DNA from 2 places in the Streptomyces sp. NPDC002698 genome. Region 2 is predicted to be linked to the other one. Evidence: riboswitches for the same ligand, from Rfam matches in the RefSeq annotation. Region 2 holds a riboswitch; the other holds the start of a gene.
What was found. A riboswitch is a leader RNA that binds a small molecule or an ion and turns the genes downstream of it on or off. The one in region 2 is predicted to bind glycine.
Positions count from the first base shown of each region.

Region 1: linked by a shared signal. The riboswitch ahead of gcvP (aminomethyl-transferring glycine dehydrogenase) and the one ahead of gcvT (glycine cleavage system aminomethyltransferase GcvT) in region 2 are both predicted to bind glycine.

Region 1 covers NZ_JBIAQM010000004.1:9,680-12,883, forward strand. The annotation lists gene ACFYW9_RS07120 (DNA polymerase IV) at 1-1,019, shown strand, start outside; gene ACFYW9_RS07125 (PRC-barrel domain-containing protein) at 944-1,312, opposite strand; glycine riboswitch at 1,427-1,522, shown strand; gene gcvP (aminomethyl-transferring glycine dehydrogenase) at 1,701-3,204, shown strand, end outside.
Region 2 covers NZ_JBIAQM010000007.1:295,333-298,536, reverse strand. The annotation lists gene gcvH (glycine cleavage system protein GcvH) at 1-38, opposite strand, end outside; gene gcvT (glycine cleavage system aminomethyltransferase GcvT) at 197-1,315, opposite strand; glycine riboswitch at 1,461-1,557, opposite strand; gene ACFYW9_RS13850 (AAA family ATPase) at 1,733-2,401, shown strand; gene ACFYW9_RS13845 (enhanced serine sensitivity protein SseB) at 2,465-3,204, shown strand, end outside.

The DNA.
Region 1 (3,204 bases), on a different contig from region 2:
GTCTCGTCCTGATCGAGCCGGGCACCGAGCGCGCGCTGCTGGGACCGATGCCGGTGCGGACGCTGCCGGGCGTGGGTCCGGCCACCGGCGACCATCTGCGCCGGGCGGGCATCACCACCGTCGAGGAGCTCGCCGAAGCGGGCGAGGACGAGCTCGTACGGCTGCTGGGCAAGGCCCATGGGCACGCGCTGTTCGCGATGGCGCTGGCCCACGACGAGCGGCCCGTGGTGGCCGAGCGGGAGACCAAGTCCGTGTCGGTCGAGGACACGTACGACGTGGACATCCACGACCGGGTCCGGGTGGGGCTGGAGGTGCAGCGGCTCGCGGACCGGTGCGTGCGGCGGCTGCGCCGGGCCGGACTGTCGGGCCGGACCATCGTGCTGAAGGTGCGCCGGTACGACTTCTCGACGCTGACCCGGTCCGAGACGCTGCGGGGGCCCACGGACGACCCCGGAGTCGTCCGGGAGGCCGCCGCCCGGCTGCTGGAGGGCGTGGACACGACCGGTGGCGTCCGTCTGCTGGGGGTCGGCGTCACCGGGCTCGCCGACTACACGCAGGAGGACCTGTTCGCGCAGGCGCAGGCTGCGGCCGCGGGGGAGCCTGCGGCCGAGGAGCACGCCGCGGACGAACCGGCCGAGGCGGCCGCCGCGGACGGGGAGACGGTGCCGGCGGAGCGGCGGTGGCCCTCCGGGCACGATGTGCGGCATGCCGAGTTCGGACACGGCTGGGTGCAGGGGAGCGGGCTGGGACGGGTCACGGTGCGGTTCGAGACGCCGTACTCCGGGCCCGGCCGGGTGCGGACCTTCCGGACGGACGACGCGCGGTTGGAACCGGCCGACCCGCTGCCCCTGGTGGAGCGAAGACCCGAGGACGCCGGCGGGCTGCCGGCCGGTCCCGGGCCGTCGGTGTCAGCGGTCGGGACGCACGGCCCCGGCCCTGGGGATCAGGTGTCCTCCGACCCCGCGAGCCGGCCGAAGTCCCGGTCCGGGGGCGGAGGGGACGCCACGTCGAGTCCGTAGTGGTGGTAGAGCTGGAGCTCCTGTTCGGGGGAGAGATGCCGCCCGACGCCGAAGTCGGGGGCGTCCTTGATCAGGGCCCGGTCGAAGGGGATGCGCAGGGTCCCCTCGACGATCTCGCTGGGTTCCAGGGGCACGAAGGCGTCCCTGCTGAACAGCCCGGTGCGTATGGCCGCCCACTCCGGGACACCGGTCGCGTCGTCGAGGTAGACCTCGTCGATCGTGCCGATCTTGGTGCCGTTGCTGTCGAACGCCTTGCGGCCGATCAGGTTGCGCGGATCGATGTCGGTCTGCACGGTCCCTCCAGTGGTCGCAAACTCATCCGTAAGTACTACAAAAGAGCACATTTGTGAAGGTGGCCACTCGAAGGCTGCCGTCGTGTCCTCGCTGGTAGGCTGGCAAGTGGCTGCTGATCCCGTGCGGGAGAGTTCTCCGGATTTCACCGGAGGCGCCGAAGGAGCAACTCCTCCCCGGAATCTCTCAGGCTCACGTACCGCACGGACGAGGTCACTCTGGAAAGCAGGGCGGGTGCCGATGGCCTCCGCCCTCACCGACGGTGAAAGCCGGATCGTCCACGGGACCATCCGGTGAAACTCTCAGGTTGAGATGACAGAGGGGGAGGCCATCGGGGTGCCCGTGCCGGGGTGCCCCTCGAAGGTCGCGTCAGACCAGGAGGCCTCCGCCATGACCGCCCCTCGCATTCCGCTCTCCGAGCTCGAACAGGGAATTCCCTTCGAGCAGCGCCACATCGGACCCGACTCCGAAGCCCGGGCCAAGATGCTCGCGCAGGTCGGATACGGCTCGCTCGACGAGCTGACGGCCGCCGCGGTGCCGGATGTGATCAAGAACGCCGAGGCCCTGAAGCTGCCGGCCGCGCGCACCGAGGCCGAGGTACTGGCCGAGCTCCGCTCCCTCGCGGACCGCAACCAGGTGCTCGGTTCGATGATCGGCCTCGGCTACTACGGCACGTTCACGCCGCCGGTGATCCTGCGCAACGTCATGGAGAACCCTGCCTGGTACACCGCGTACACGCCGTACCAGCCGGAGATCTCGCAGGGCCGTCTCGAGGCGCTGCTGAACTTCCAGACCGTCGTCGCCGAGCTGACCGGGCTGCCGACCTCCGGCGCCTCCCTCCTCGACGAGGGCACCGCCGCCGCCGAGGCCATGGCGCTGTCCCGCCGGATGGGCAAGAACAAGAAGGGCCTCTTCCTGGTCGACGCGGACGCGCTCCCGCAGACCATCGCCGTCATAGAGACCCGTGCCGAGCCGACCGGTGTCGAGATCGTCGTCGCCGACCTCGCCGACGGCATCCCGGCCGACCTCGCCGGGCGCGAGATCAACGGCGTGCTGATCCAGTACCCGGGCGCCTCCGGTGCCGTACGCGACATCAAGCCGGTCATCCAGCAGGCGCACGAGCTGGGCGCGGTCGTCACCGTCGCCGCCGATCTGCTCGCCCTGACCCTGCTGACCTCGCCCGGCGAGCTCGGCGCGGACATCGCGGTCGGTACGACGCAGCGCTTCGGTGTCCCGATGGGCTTCGGCGGTCCGCACGCCGGCTACATGGCGGTCCGCGAGAACTTCGCGCGCAGCCTTCCCGGCCGTCTCGTCGGTGTGTCCGTGGACGCCGACGGGAACAAGGCGTACCGCCTCGCCCTGCAGACGCGTGAGCAGCACATCCGCCGGGAGAAGGCGACCAGCAACATCTGCACCGCCCAGGTGCTGCTCGCCGTGATGGCCGGCATGTACGCCGTCTACCACGGCCCCGAGGGCCTGCGGACCATCGCACGGCGTACCCACCGCTACGCCACCGTCCTGGCCGCGGGTCTCACCGCCGGCGGCGTCGAGGTCGTGTACGGCGCGTACTTCGACACGCTCACCGTGCGGGTCCCGGGCCGCGCCGCCGCGATCGTGGCCGCCGCCCGCGCCAACGGCGTCAACCTCCACCCCGTCGACGCCGACCAGGTGTCGATCTCGTGCGACGAGACGACCACGCGCGAGCAGCTCGCCGCCGTGTGGACCGCGTTCGGCGTCGAGGGCGACGTCGAGGCGCTGGACGCGAGCGCCGAGGACACCCTGCCGGCCGCGCTGCTGCGCACCGACGAGTACCTCACGCACCCCGTGTTCCACGACCACCGCTCCGAGACGGCGATGCTGCGCTACCTGCGCAAGCTCTCCGACCGCGACTACG
Region 2 (3,204 bases):
TGCTCCTTGCTGTAACGCAGCTGCTGGGGGTTGCTCATGACCTGAATTCTCCTGTACGCGGTGGAGTGATGATGGAGGGAAGCGCGGGTGACCGGGCGGATGTGCCCAGGGTCACGTCCGGGGCCCGGCGAGGGGCGCCCGTCGGTACCGGCGCCCGACGGGCGTCCGGTTCATGTCCGGCCGGTGCGGACCAGTGTCACTTCTGCCGCTTGTAGAACGGCAGCGCCACGACCTCGTACGGTTCGTGGCTGCCCCGGATGTCCACGCCCACACCGGTCGTGCCCGGCGCGGCGTGCGCGGCGTCGACGTACGCCATGGCGATCGGCTTGCCCAGGGTCGGGGACGGGGCGCCGGAGGTGACCTCGCCGATCACCTCGCCGCCTGCGACGACCGAGAACCCGGCGCGCGGCACGCGGCGGCCCTCGGCGATCAGCCCGACGAGCACGCGCGGCGGCTCGGAGGCGGCACGCTCGGCGGCTTCGGTCAGGGCCGCGCGCCCCACGAAGTCACCGTCCTTCTCGAACTTCACGACCCGGCCGAGGCCCGCGTCGAAGGGGGTCAGCGCGGTGGTCAGCTCGTGCCCGTACAGCGGCATGCCGGCCTCCAGGCGCAGCGTGTCGCGGCAGGACAGGCCGCAGGGCACGAGACCGGCCGGGGTGCCCGCGTCGGTGAGCGCCTGCCACACCTTCTCGGCGTCGGCGGGGGCGACGAACAGCTCGAAGCCGTCCTCGCCGGTGTAGCCGGTGCGGGCGATCAGGGCAGGGACGCCGGCCACCGTGCCCGGCAGGCCCGCGTAGTACTTCAGGCCGTCGAGGTCCGCGTCGGTGACCGCCTTGAGGATGCCGGGGGACTCGGGGCCCTGCACGGCGATCAGCGCGTACGCGTCACGGTCGTCGCGCACCACGGCGTCGAAACCGGCGGCACGCCCGGTCAGCGCGTCCAGCACCACCTGGGCGTTGGAGGCGTTGGCGACGACCATGTATTCGTGCTCGGCCAGCCGGTAGACGATCAGGTCGTCCAGGATGCCGCCGTCCTCCTGGCAGATCATGGTGTAGCGGGCGCGGCCGACGCCGACGGTGGCGATGTTGCCGACCAGCGCGTGGTTCAGGAGGGCCGCGGCCTCGGGGCCGGTGACGGTGATCTCGCCCATGTGGGAGAGGTCGAAGAGACCGGCCTTCGTGCGGACGGCGACGTGCTCGTCACGCTCCGAGCCGTAGCGCAGGGGCATGTCCCAGCCCGCGAAGTCGGTCATGGTCGCGCCGAGCGAACGATGCAGGGCATCGAGCGCGGTGTGACGGGGTGCGTTGCTGCTCATCGGTCTGGCTCCCAAGGCATGACGGCGAGGTCGTTCCTCCCCATCTGTCATCGGAACCTGAGAGGTTCATCACGACCACACGAATCGGTGGTCCTGACTTGCACCTTGGGTGGAGCCGCCGGAGCGGCCCGCTTTTCAGATGTGCCTCGCCCGCGCGGTAACGGTGCCTGAGAGATTCAAGGGAGGGACTTGCTCCTTCGGCGCCCGGGTACACGTACCCAGGACTCTCCCGCGCGGATTCAAGCGGCCGGTATGCAGTTGGCGCGGCCATCATCGCACGCGCTGTCGGATCACGGCAGCCCGCCATCTGTGACGGGGCTGTGGCAGTCCGCGTACGGAAATGGGAAGCGCCGGGCATTACCTTCTCTTTACACTCGACGGGGATGGGACTCCACATCCAAGGGGAGGACGGTCACGGTGAACAGGACCAGGGCGTACGCGACGACCTCGGGTCTCGCGCTGCCCGAGCAGCCCGGCGCACGGGCCCGGGAGGCTCGCGGAGCGCGTCCCGCGGTCGTCGTGCGGGATCTCCGCGACCGGGTCGGGCGCAGTCCGCACGGCCTCCGCTTCGGGGCGCAGGACCTCGTCGTCGTCGCCGGGCTGCCCGGCAGCGGCAAGTCGACGCTGATGCGGCGGGCCGTGCGGGGCGCCCGCGTCGACTCCCAGGACACCCGCGAGCGCTGGGACGGCCGGATGCCCGGCCTGCTGCCGTACGCGGTCTACCGTCCCCTCGTCCGCCTCGCGCACTACGCCGGCCTGCGCCGCGCCCTGCGCGAGGGCGGCGGACTCGTCGTGCACGACTGCGGTACGCAGACCTGGGTGCGCCGCTGGCTCGCCCGCGAGGCCCGGCGCCGTGGCGGCGCGCTGCACCTGCTGCTGCTCGACGTCACACCCGGCACCGCGCTGGACGGCCAGCGCGAGCGGGGCCGGGGCGTCTCGCGCTACGCCTTCGCCCGCCACCGCGGCGCGATCGCCCGGCTGCTGCGCTCCGCCGAGACGGGAGACCTGCCCGAGGGGTGCGGCTCGGCGGTACTGATCGACCGGGACGCGGCGGACGTGCTGCGCAGGATCGACTTCGGCCACTGACCGGTCACGGTGGCCCACTAACCTTTCCAGCCGGAACAGTGGTTCGAAGCGGGCGGTAGACAGATGGACTTTCCGGCACAGGCGCACCCCCATCCGCACGGCGGTTGGCCCGGCAACGAGCTGGAGGAGGTGTTGTCCTCCTCCCTGGGCGTACCCGGGCCCTCGGCGGGCGCTCGCATCGTCGAGGTGCTCGGCCGCAGCTTCGTATGGGTGCCGCTGCCCAATGGCGGCGGCCCGAACAGCGGTCCGCTCGATCTGCCCACGATGGACATCGGGGGCCAGGCCTTCGTCCCCGTCTTCAGCTCCGAGGAGCAGTTCCGCCAGGTCGTCGGCGGTCACATGTCGTACACGATCGCGCCCGCCGTGGAGTTCGCCCGCGGACTTCCCCCGCAGGTCGGCATCGTGGTGAACCCGGACGGCGTGGTCGGCGTGCCGCTGCCGCCCATGGCCGTGGCCGAACTGTGCCGGGCCGGGCGGACCGAACTGGACGGGGCGGCCAGCGGCGGCCGGGTGCGGCTCTTCGAGCCCGACTGGCAGGACGATCCGGTGGACTTCCTCGCCGCGGCCTCGGCGGAGTTCGCCGCGACGGGTGTCGTCCTGAGCGCCCGCCGCTGTCTGGCCAGCGTCGAGGGCGACGAACCGGTCATGTTCATCGGCGTCGAGCTCGCGGCGTGGGAGGGCGACGCCCGTGCCCTGCCGCTGGACGCCCTGGGCCGTGCTCTCGGCCGCGTGCCGGTCGGCATTCCGGTGAACCTGGTCCTTCTCGACGTGACGCAGGACCCGGTCGGCGACTGGATGCGTGC